Regions from separate parts of the Rossellomorea sp. LjRoot5 genome, predicted to be linked through region 1. Evidence: riboswitches for the same ligand, from Rfam matches in the RefSeq annotation. Region 1 holds a riboswitch; the other holds the start of a gene.

What was found. A riboswitch is a leader RNA that binds a small molecule or an ion and turns the genes downstream of it on or off. The one in region 1 is predicted to bind cyclic di-GMP.
Region 2: linked by a shared signal. The riboswitch ahead of ACSQ2E_RS21735 (EAL domain-containing protein) and the one ahead of ACSQ2E_RS01280 (anti-repressor SinI family protein) in region 1 are both predicted to bind cyclic di-GMP.

The regions. Positions count from the first base shown of each region.
Region 1 is NZ_CAXUQN020000001.1:241,337-247,533, forward strand. It holds gene ACSQ2E_RS01260 (flagellar hook-basal body protein) at 1-26, shown strand, start outside; gene ACSQ2E_RS01265 (DNA-directed RNA polymerase subunit beta) at 42-317, shown strand; gene fabZ (3-hydroxyacyl-ACP dehydratase FabZ) at 627-1,061, shown strand; gene ACSQ2E_RS01275 (hypothetical protein) at 1,229-1,528, shown strand; cyclic di-GMP riboswitch class I at 2,079-2,229, shown strand; gene ACSQ2E_RS01280 (anti-repressor SinI family protein) at 2,263-2,400, shown strand; gene ACSQ2E_RS01285 (helix-turn-helix domain-containing protein) at 2,435-2,755, opposite strand; gene ACSQ2E_RS01290 (YwpF-like family protein) at 2,853-3,293, opposite strand; gene ACSQ2E_RS01295 (single-stranded DNA-binding protein) at 3,562-3,939, shown strand; gene ACSQ2E_RS01300 (hypothetical protein) at 3,963-4,136, shown strand; gene ACSQ2E_RS01305 (DEAD/DEAH box helicase) at 4,751-6,197, opposite strand, start outside.
Region 2 is NZ_CAXUQN020000001.1:4,255,941-4,262,137, reverse strand. It holds gene ACSQ2E_RS21750 (YqcI/YcgG family protein) at 1-176, shown strand, start outside; gene ACSQ2E_RS21745 (DUF4097 family beta strand repeat-containing protein) at 211-1,074, opposite strand; gene ACSQ2E_RS21740 (DNA-3-methyladenine glycosylase) at 1,319-1,903, shown strand; cyclic di-GMP riboswitch class II at 2,009-2,089, shown strand; gene ACSQ2E_RS21735 (EAL domain-containing protein) at 2,161-2,871, shown strand; gene ACSQ2E_RS21730 (ABC transporter permease subunit) at 3,001-4,980, shown strand; gene ACSQ2E_RS21725 (helix-hairpin-helix domain-containing protein) at 4,994-5,455, shown strand; gene ACSQ2E_RS21720 (divergent polysaccharide deacetylase family protein) at 5,594-6,197, shown strand, end outside.

The DNA of each region.
Region 1 (6,197 bases):
TGGGCCTTGTAAATGGGATACGCTAAAAGGAGTTAAATGCTATGAGTGAAAAAGAGCTACTGCAAGAAAAAGTGACAAGAGAATCAGTAAAAACAGAAAAAAAGGCAAAGCAAAAGGACGAAACTAAGCCATCACGCTGGGTGCGTGTTCGCATGCTTCCCATCTGGCTCAGAATCCTTCTGTTCATCCTTCTTCTTGCAGGAAGCCTCGTCCTCGGTGCCGTCATCGGCTTCGCTGGCATCGGCAACGGCAACGCTGCCGACGTCTTCAAAGCAGAAACCTGGCAGCATATCATTGATATCGTAATGAAGAAATAATTTTTGAGGGACGGACCTCGAAATCGTTAGCTTTTACGACAGTGAACCTTGATATAACAGGGTTTCGTTGCGGATGGAGCTTGTGATTCGAGGTCCGTCCCTTTTTTTACGTAGATATCGTTGCAAATTTGGAGTTGGGAGGGACGGACCTCGAATTTGATGCCTTTTTTGAGGAGAAATGTTGATATAAAGGGATTTCCTTGGGGGATTAGGGCGGATTTCGAGGTCCGTCCCTCCCATCCTGTTGCTATTACAACCACAGTTTCTGTACAATAAGGTGTACATACATATTGGTAGGAGGAATTATTTATGCTTGATATTAATGAGATTAAAGAGATTATTCCCCATCGTTATCCGTTTTTGCTGGTGGATCGGATTTTAGAGGTGGAGGAAGGCAAGAAAGCGGTCGGGATCAAGAATGTGACGGCGAATGAGGAGTTCTTCAATGGTCACTTTCCTGATTACCCTGTGATGCCGGGCGTGCTGATTGTCGAGGCGCTGGCTCAGGTCGGAGCTGTGGCGATGCTGAAGGTCGAGGATAACCGTGGACGTCTGGCGTTCTTCACGGGCATTGACAAATGCCGTTTCAAGCGTCAGATAAAGCCTGGTGATCAGCTCCGACTTGAAGTGGAAATGATCCGCTTTAAAGGACCGATCGGTAAAGGAAAAGGTGTTGCAACCGTTGATGGTGAAGTTGCTTGTGAATTAGAGATGATGTTTGCTCTTGGGGATAAGCAAGAGTAATCAGGTATAATGCGGCCGGGTTTGATGTGATTCATTTCACGTCAAATCCGGCTTTTTTTACCTTGAAAAAATGATTCCATATGCAAGTTAATTCATTTTCCGGGAAAGCTAACAAAAGACCAACGTAACGGTCTTACATTAACCAACATAGAAAGGAGTCATACATCATGAGCAAAAAGTTACTATCGATCCTTGGTGGATCTGCACTTGCCGCTTTCCTTCTTGTAGGATGTAACGCCAACCAGGAGCCTCCTCCGGAAGACGAAGCACCAGTGGAAGAAAACGACAACATGGATGAGAATAACGATATGAACGACAACGGGGACATGAATGAAGAGAACTACCCTGAGTCAGAAGACAAGAACAAGCAAGGCGACAAAGATGCAGCGAAGGATAACAACACACCTGAAGAAGACGCTGTAGAAGATGATATTGATATGAAGGATAAGGATAATAAGGACGAGTAATGGGGTAAGACAGAGGCGACTATGAGTTGCCTCTGTTTTTTTATAAAAATAAAAAATCCAGACTTTCATTTTTATGGAAATTAGACTATAGTTAATTTATAAAGTTCTTTATACAGAACAAAATGAATATATTAATAAGAACGAAGTGATCATAACATTAGAGAGGTGGATAAATGTATAAAAAAGTTTGCAATCGATGTACTCGCTCTTCATTCAGTAGCACTGAAACAGGTGATTGGATTTGCCCATCTTGCGGTCATGACTTAACTGAAGCACCATTTTATACGCCCTTCTTAAGGCATAGTGATTTTATCCCACTCCGAAAAAAGTTAGAAGCTTATGAAAAGAATATGAACAATAAATATCTTTGAATTTCGACAAATATCTTTATGCTTTTAAAGAATACAACAATTTATTTAGTAATAAACTTGGATAATGTCGAATAAAGCATTCACTTGTAGGAAAAAAGTGTAAAAATTTTCTTTGAATAGACAAAAAATTTTGAAAAAAGATGGTACTATTGATATAACGAAAAGCGATGAAGAGTGAGGGCAGAAAAAGGCAAACCCATTGAAAAATGGGGACGCAAAGTCACAGGTCTAAAGTATTAATAGTAAATCAATTTCCTGGAAGACTACATATGAAAGACATCAACGTGAATTTGAAACGCATATTAATACGATGGCGGCTGGATTGCCTGGAATACGTTTACTGTATTTTAGGAGGGAAACAATTTGGGGAATAGAGAATTGGACCAAGAATGGGTTGAGCTAGTGAAAGAAGCCTTGGAAGCAGGAATATCTAAGCAACAAATCAGGGAGTATTTACAAAAGCAATCCCAGGAAGTAAAGGCCGGATATAAAATAATGTAATATAAATAAAGTCTTGCGAACTCTTCGCAAGACTTTATTTATTGCCTAATTTCCATTTATTAAATTCAATGAACTCCCGGAACTGTTCCTTGGTGATTCCAGAATCCATTGCTTCTTCTGCAATCTTCATCCATTCGTGATCAATGTTTTGATCCTCGGGTTGATCGTATAATAGAGCATCCATAGGAATTCCTAAAGCCGCTGAAACTTTCTCCAGAAACTGAATGGAAGGGTTTTGTTGAAGGTTACGTTCAATTGAACTCAAATATGACTTAGCTACGCCTGCTTTTTCAGCGAGCTCCGTCATGGACATTCTTTTTTCTTGTCTGTATTTCTTAACTCTCTCTCCAATCATCAGGGACACCTACCTAAAGACTTCATGTTTGAAGTCACAATATTAAATATAATTATATCATAAATAATTCGACAAGAAATTACATATATTCGTATTATTAAATGCTCGGCTTTGCCGTTGCCGGAATCCTCGGCTTAGATACCATCTTCTCACGGAACTCACGAACGAGTTCATCCCCGGAGTACCCTTTCTGGACTAAGTCATCAAGCAGTATCTCCGCATATTCATTCCGTTGTTTCTTCAATTTTCCTTCAAACATAATGCTGATATGTTTATCCATTTCTTTGATACAACGGATGGATGTCATGAAGGCAGCAGGATCATTGGCTGCATGGGAAATCACGACCTGGATTTCCAAGTCTTCTTTGCTTTGCTGAGCCTTTTGGAAAAATTCGATGTATTCATTCGACATATACGTTTCGACAAGCCATGTTTTCTGACCGTCTTCTTTATTGATGATCAGACCGTCCACAAGCTCGAAGTCATGCAGTTCCTCGTTCTCCACTACTTGAAGGGAAATCACTTTAAAGGTTTTCATGAACGAACATCTCCCATTTAAAGGTTTTATCAAATTATATCACAGGGGGGATTTGTTTCCCTAATACATTTATAAATGAAAAAAATGACGAAAGATGCAATTTTGTGTTTTTGACCATGATTTTAATGAAAAAGAGGAAAATCTCCCTAGGCGAATTTCCGAAATTCAAGCCGTTTTTACCTCTAATTTCGGAAATTCACGATTTTACAAGATTTGCACATAGAAGTAAGATGAGATCACCTTAACAGAAAGGAGGAGATGAACCCAAGTGATCAACCAAGTGACCCTGGTGGGAAGACTGACGAAAGATCCGGAAGCGAGAAAAACAACGGAGGGAAAATCAGTACTTAGCGTGACGATTGCCGTGAACCGGCCTTATAAGAATCAGCAAGGCCAAACTGATGCCGACTTTGTACTCTGTACGATGTGGAACCGTGCAGCGGACAATACGGAAAAGTACTGCAGGAAGGGTTCCGTCGTTGGGGTGACCGGCCGCATCCAAACACGTTACTTTGAAAACGATCAAGGGAAGCGGACGTATATCACCGAAGTCGTCGCTGAAAACGTCCGTTTCCTGGACAGTAAGCAGGCATCCCCGGTTACACCTGAACCGAGCAAGAAAGAACCAATCGAATTGCCGTTCTAATTTTTTAAAAGGGAGATGGAGTTTTGGTCACACTGCAAGAACTTGAACAAAGAATCGATCGACTGGAAAAAATGACGGAAGATCTCATTAAAAAAGTAGCAAGAGTCAATGTCGAAAACTTCTACTTATCTCAACGGGTAACCGCCCTTGAACAAGGATACGAATATCCAAACCCGGTTTTGAAAACCTCATCTTGATCTTTTATAACCCTCAACCAGATTTCTTTCCATAAGCGTCAATCCAACCTATAAGTACTCTGTCTCAAATTCCAATGGTCACCCGCACGATGCCCCTGATTTGCCTCATTAGACATAAATATGTATAGCGGTTAGTAAGTGAAATATTCCCCTTTTTGTCTTCATATTGAGCCGGTTTCCTTGAGGGGAGGCTGGTGTTTTTTTTATTTGGTATGGTGAATCATTTTGTGTAATTATAATTGAAAAAAAGAAAATTAGAAGACGTGATATCGTTTTAGATTAATAGAGGAGGTGGGTTTGTACAGGTTTTGGCATGTAATGAGACGAATTTGAGAGATACTAAGAAACTGGGGGAGGGAATCCCTAGTTTGAACCGGTTTCAGGCATTTATTTTATGAGAAATTGGGCTGTATGAGTGTGTGGTGATTCGCTATGAGATTAATTGCGTCATTTTCTTGAGTGATTGCGTCATTTTCAAATTAATTGCGTCATTTCCATTGTTAATTGCGTCATTATTTCAATTATTGCGTATTTTTCCAAATATAACCATTTGATAGTTAATAACTCCTCAAAAAAACCCCTTTCCCATAAAAGGAAAGAGGCAACAACAACATCTATTCCAACACCAGCAACGATTCCAGATCCTGATCCGACAATTCCGTCACCCACTGGTCACTGCGGATGATTTCGTCGTTCAGAGCCTGCTTTTTCATGAGCATGGCATCGATTTTTTCTTCAAGGGTGCCTGATGAAACGAGCTTGTGCACGTGAACGAAACGTTTCTGGCCGATCCGGTAGGCACGGTCGGTGGCCTGGTTCTCGACGGCCGGGTTCCACCAGCGGTCGTAGTGGACGACGTGGTTGGCAGCGGTCAGGTTCAGACCGGTACCGCCTGCTTTCAGTGACAGAAGGAAGACAGGGAAGTCGCCGTTTTGGAATTTCTCGACGAGTTCATCCCGTTTTCCTTTAGCCGTGCTTCCGTTCAGGAACGGGACATTCACATCGAATTCTTCCTTCATCACTTCCTGGATCATCTCGCCCATTGAGATATACTGGGTAAAGATCAGGCAGGCTTCGCCAGATTCTAGGGCGGTTTCCACGATGTCCTTCAGTTTCTGCATTTTTTCAGAGCGGGACAGGATCGACTTCGGGTCCGGTTCTTTCAAATAGAGAGCCGGATGGTTACAGAGCTGCTTCAGTTGGTTAAGCATTTGCAGGATCAATCCTTTGCGCTCAAAACCGCTCAGTGTTTCTATTTTAGCAAGCGTGTCTTTCACGAGCTGCTCATACAGGGCCGCCTGCTCGGCAGTCAGATGACAATATTCTTTCTGCTCGAGTTTTTCAGGCAGATTCAATTCGACTTCAGGATCTTTCTTCGTACGGCGCAGTAAGAATGGCTTGATTTTGGCCTGAAGCTCTTTGACTTTTTCTTCGTTCTCGTCTTTTTCGATGGGAGCGATGTAATTTTTCTGGTACTGGGTGAACCCACCGAGATAGCCGTGGTTCAGGAAATCAAAGATTGACCACAGTTCTGACAGACGATTCTCCATCGGGGTCCCGGTGAGAGCAATATGATGCTTGCCGCTCAGCTTACGGATTGCACGGGACTGCTTCGTATTGGCATTCTTGATATTTTGGGCCTCATCAAGAGAAATCGATGTCCATTCGACGAGTGATAGCTCGTCATAATCGATATGGGACAAGCCGTAAGAGGTGAGCACCACATCGACATCTTTGATGGCAGCCGCAAAACTTTCTCCCTTCGCACGGGTTGGACCGTAATGTAGATGAACCTTCAAGTCCGGAGCAAATTTCTCCAACTCACGCTGCCAGTTTCCGAGAACGGAGGTAGGGGCAACGATCAGGGAAGGGGTTACCGGTTTTTCGGTATCCCTCACATGTTGCAGATACGTGATCAGCTGTACCGTTTTCCCGAGTCCCATGTCATCAGCAAGACAGGCGCCAAAGCCAAACTTCCGTAAAAAGAGCATCCAGCTCATCCCCAGCTGCTGGTAGGGACGGAGCTCACCGATAAAACTATCAGGCGTTTCCGTAAGCGGA
Region 2 (6,197 bases), 4.0 Mb from region 1:
AGGGTGGTATCATGTCCCGTGAAAAAGTAAGAGAGCGGGTCGAAAAATGGGACGGCTTACCAACGCATCCGAATATCAGTCATTACGGGGACCCGGAACACCGTGAGTGGAAGCAGTACTTTATTGGGGACGATGTAGAACCGATTGAAGGAAAATGCCCATTCCATCATAAATAATTAAAAGAGTGCCGGGGGTTCCCGGCACTCTTCATTAATATATATCTACATTTCCACTGGATACTGAAACATCAATGGTATATTGCCCTGAGCCTGCGACCCCGGTAATATCCCCATTTTCTATTTTTTGATTCTTTAATGGAAGATTGCAGGAAATATCCCCGCTGCTTGCCTGCCCCTTCAGTTTAAAGCTTGCTTTCTCCGGCAGATCAAGCTTCACTCCACCTGAGCTGACATCGAATGTCATGTCTCCCTTTAAGGAGTCCATGGTGACCGTTAATTCACCTGAGGATAAGTCGCCTACAAGGGGACCTTCAAAGTTCGATAACTCCACATCCCCCGAACTGATTCCCACTTTTCCATCCTCTGTTGTGAGGCCGTTTACGACCAAATCCCCTGAAGATCCATCATGTTCGAACAGTTTTGTCTCGACGTTTTCAAGCTCCATATTCCCCGATCCCATGTCAATCGACAATTCATCAAGTTTCCATTTCTTTGAATCAGATTCTCCAGCCATCACGAAATTGCCGGAGCCGATATCGATTTCCACGCTGTTCCTATACCCTTTCGGAATATAAACCGTTACGTTTGATTTGCGATTGAATCCGATCCATTCATACCATTTATGCTTGACCACAACGTCAATCGTATCTCCATTCCCGGTTAAGGTCATCGTCCCTTTTCCCTCTATATCGACCTGTACTTCATTCTTGTCAGTCGGTATGACTTTTGTGTCGCTGTTTTCCAGGTCCAGGTCGATATGTTTGATTTCATTCGTCACTTCAATCCGATCCCCTGACTGACTTTCTTTTGCAAACAATGATGTATTGTCATTTAGGATGACATAGAGCGTCCCCAATGCAAGCAATGCAATCATGACAGCAAATGCGTTTTTCATTCCAATCCCTCACTTTGGTTTGTTTTTCCAATTGATACATTTATTTTAAAGCAGTGGAGAGACTACCACAATGAGCCATAGGATTATTTTTGAATGGGACCAGAGGCGTAGGGTAATCGGAATCAAGAATACCGAAGCGGGGAATCCATGACCATCACATTAGACATCGATCGTGGATTCTTGATTTAAATAGGCAGTGGTAGGGTACAAATAGATTAGACAATGTAGATAAGGAAGTGAAATCATGAAAGATACACCTATGCCCCCAACCTTTTACGAGCAGCCGACACTGGAGCTTGCCAAATCACTGTTGGGGTGTGTGTTAGTGAAAGAAACGGAGGAAGGAATCGCTTCAGGTTATATTGTGGAAACAGAAGCATACATGGGGCCGATAGACAGAGCCGCCCACAGTTACGGAAACAGGCGTACAAAGCGGACGGAAGTGATGTTCCATGAAGCTGGCCGAATTTATACATACGTCATGCATACTCACTGCCTGGTCAACGTAGTGAGCGGAGAACGGGAAAAGCCTGAAGCGATCCTCATCAGAGCCGTCGAGCCTCTCCATGGACAAGAGCTTATGGAAGCGAGACGACCCGGTCATGTGAAGAAGAATTGGACCAATGGGCCGGGAAAGTTGACGAAGGCACTAGGCATTACCATGGAGGATTATGGGGGGAGTTATTTACAACCGCCGCTCATGATTACAGAGGGGTATCAACCTGAAAACATCTCGGCAGGGAAAAGAATAGGGATTGATAACACGGGGGAAGCCAGGGATTATCCATGGCGGTTCTGGATTAGTGGTAATCCATTTGTATCAAGATAGGTCTTTCTTTATGAATTTTCTAATAATTTCTAGAAAATACACCCCATAAGTACTAGTTATGTGGTATATTTTTCTTATAAGACAAATATCTTTATAAGCTGACCATTCGACTGGGGGCTTTGAACCTAAATGATAGATGGGCGCTTACATTTAGGGGAGCCAGTAGCGCAACCGACCACATGCGAACGCGGATAATGCGTTTTTGTGTGGTTTTTTTGTAGGCAAGACCAAAACTAAAGAGAGAGTATAGGGGTCCTATGAACATCTTTACTATTTTCCAAGACGACTTTATCTACCATGATTTTCAACCATTATATGATATGGGTGAACATCGAACCCTCTATGCTTATGAGGGTCTTTTGCGAAATAAGTATAATGAAAATCCCGAAAGTGTATTTCAATCGGCCATGAAGGCCAATATCTTGTACAAACTGGATACTCTGTCCATTTCAAAAGCCCTTGAACATTTTTCGGGAAACGGGATTGAGGACTGTAAGTTATTTCTCAATATTTATATCACCACGATCTTGCACCCGAGCTTTCACACCTATTTTTCCGATCTTATGGATCGCCACCCTGATATTAAAGGACGGCTCGTGCTTGAAATTAATGAATCCAGTGCAGAAGAGCTTTGGCAGAATCCGTTGTTAAAAGAGTCTTTAAAGGAACTGAAGCAATATGGCGTCTGGTATGCGATAGATGATTTCGGGCAGGGGACATCCTCCATTAAGAAATCCATTGAATATGAACCGGAAATCATCAAGCTTGACCGCTATTTCGCCATGAACCTGGCACAGGATGAAAAGAAACAGCGGTTCCTCTCTTTTTTCAGCCAATTCTACGGAAATGATACATTGATTGTCTTAGAGGGAATCGAAACAAAACAGGATATGCAGGTGGCAAGGGAAATCGGGATAACGATTGGACAGGGCTTTTATTTAGGAAAGCCGAGCCGGTTATTGGCTTAGACCGGGAGAGTGACTCTGACTTAGAGGAGTCACTCTTTTTGTTACCAAATTGTCAGACTTGAAATAAAATTGAAAAAATTTAACATTTCTATTAAACTGAGGAAAAAGAGAATAAAGGGGATTCTATTCATGAAATATCTCAAGTTTCCGACCAGGTTCATCTTTTACTATATTCTCGGTCTAATGGGGATTTTAGCCGTGAGTATTGCTCCCGAAGTATTCAGGGAGAGAGGGTTATATAATGTTGTAGGCTACTTGGAGGAGTTTATCAAGTTCATCTTTGTTTTTATGGATGGGGCCAATTGGAGTTATTCCTATAAGGGGATTACCGTCGATTTCCTCGATATGCTTTGGGGACCATACCTGTATTCTCTGCAAATTATCGGGGGAGCCTTGGGCATAGGGCTTGCTACTGCCTTTATTCTTACCGTCTTGACTGTGTTTTTACCGAGACCGATCACGCGGGCTCTTAAGAAAGCACTAAATCTCTTGGAGACGGTGCCTGATTTAATGTTTGCATTCATGCTTCAACTTATGATTGTTTATGTATTTAAATATTTCGGAGTGGAACTGATGAATTTCACGGAGTTCGGGGAGGAGAAGATCTTTCTTGCCCCGATGATTACGCTGTCCATCATTCCGATGATCTCCTTCTTCCGTATCCTCATCTTCATTATGGAAGAAGAGTTGCTGAAGCCTCACATCGAATTTGCCCAGAGTAAGGGGATGTCGAGGGGACGGATCCTCTTTTCACATGTTTTGAAAAATATTTCACCAAGTCTTTTCTATCATGGAAAGCTGATCATATGGGGGATGCTGTCCAGTTTATTCATCATTGAAACCATTTTCAATATGAAGGGAATCACTTATTATATCATTCAAGATTTCAGGCCGATGGTAATTGCCATCTCATTGATTATGATCTACACACCTTTTTTCGTCGTGTATCAAGGTGTCTATCTGTGGATCAATCACGAGAGCAGCCAAGATCATACGAAATATAAACGGGATAAAACAAAGTGGACTGAATGGAAGATATGGGGCTTTCTTTCAACCATCCGCAGGCTGTGGTGGCAGCATATGCATAATGGCAAGTTCGCTGCCGGATTCAGTGTGATATTTGGCTTGATTGCCGTCAGTTTCCTATATTCGGCGTTGAAAGAAGAGCCAATCAAACAAATTCAATTTATGAAAAATGAAGAGGGGCGGATCATCAGTGCCCCTCCTCATAAACCATTTGGGGACATGATCCTCGGATCCGATTTCTTCGGTTACAGTATTCTCGATCAGCTTATTGTAGGGGCAAAGTATACCCTGTTGTTTGCTTTGATTGTCGCTTCACTGCGGGTGATCGGTGGCTTCTATCTTGGTATTGCCTATCATTTTCACTTAAAAGAAAGCAGGAAGAACTGGCTTGACCGGGTGGTGGATTCCATTCATTTTCTCCCTTTAAGTCTTATCGCTTATCTCTTATTAAGACCGGTCCTTTGGGGGCTGCCTGTGTTAGGGTGGGATCACTCGATTTTTGAGAGGCTGGTGTTCGAAGCCGTTGTCTTAACAATCCTTGTACTGCCGTTGACCACTGTGTTAATTGGAAATGAACTGAAACTAATAGGGAAGCAGGATTTTGTCCTGTCAGCAAAGCTCCTCGGGGGGAGCAACAAGCATTTGCTCTGGACGCATCTATTCCCTCACCTGGCACCGCGGATGTTCATCATATGGGGGCAGCAATTCATCCAGACGCTTCTCATCCTCGTCCATCTTGGATTATTTCATCTTTTCCTGGGAGGGACGATCATAACAGGCGGTCTGGTCCCGGATCCTCCGAAATCAGGAACATTTGAATGGTCGGGCCTGATCAGTTCCACGAAGAATTCACTTATGACTGGAAAGTACTGGATTGTCATTGCTCCACTCGTTGCCTTTATGATCGCAATCATCGCCATGCAGCTGATTGTTCAGGGAGTGAAGGAAATCCAGCAAACGAAAGTCGGAGTGCTGGTGAACAACAAACCGATCAAGACGAAACAAAAAACAGTTAAAAAGAAAACCAACCGTCCAGCGGTGGAAGACTTCCAACTTGTCCGCCAGCAAACCTTTAAAGGATAAGGAGGAGAAAAAGGTGAACAGAAAAAGTCCGAAACTTCCATTGACTGATCAGGAGAGGGCTGCCCTCCGCAGAGCCAAGATACGACTTGGGGATCTACATGAATTATCTCCTGGAATTCTCCGGGAGACACTTAAAATTACGATGGAAAGATCCCGTTACTTAGTCGGCATGTCCATTTTCCAACAGATCCCTTCTATTGGACCTAATATGGCTCACAATGTTGTAGAGGATCTTGGATTTTATTCCCTTGAAGAAATAAAGGGAGAGAAGGGAGAAGACCTTATCATCGACTTAGAAAAGAAGTACGGTGTTTGGATGGACCCGTGCGTAGAAGACTCACTCAGATGTGTCGTCCACCACGCTAATCACCCTGAAAGCACCAAGAACTGGTGGGACTTCACAACACAAAGAAAAACATATCGCCAAACTCACGGCTACCCGGGAGACCGCCCCACCAAAGCCTGGGATCAATAGGTCCGTCCCTCCTGAATTCCAAGCCGGGAAGCGTATTTACGCTTCCCGGCTTTCTTTTTTTGCTGATTTTTGAGGGACGGACCTCATTCGTATATCCTCCTTAAAATGGAAATCATAAAGAAAAAGGAGTGATGCTATATGAGAACCCTTGTTATCTGTTTACTTATGACTTTTTCTATACAAATGCCCGTTTCAGCAAGAAACATCCTTCCCCTTTCGGCCCACCAGAACGAACTCGCGATTGTGATTGATGATTTAGGAAATGACATGGAAGGGACAGAGGAAATTATGAGTCTTCCCGTCACTTTGACAATTGCGGTCATGCCATTTCTCCCAACGACCAAGGCAGATGCGGAAAAAGCCCATAAAAATGGACATGAGGTCATTGTCCACCTTCCTATGGAACCGATGTCTGGGAAAGCGAGCTGGCTCGGGCCGGGGGCAATCACGACCTCACTATCCGATGAAGAAATCAGAAAGAGAGTGGAGCAGGCCCTGGAGGAGGTTCCTTATGCAGTGGGAGTCAATCATCATATGGGTTCGAAGGCTACCGCCGATGAGCGGGTCATGAGGATTGTTCTCGGCATATGCAAGGAAAGGGGTTTATTTTATCTGGATAGTAAAACAACAGGAAAGAGTGTCATTCCGAGGCTTGCAAAGGAACTGGGCGTCCCATACCTTGAAAACGAATTATTCTTTGATGACATCTACACCATTCAGCACATCGGGAAGCAGGCGATAC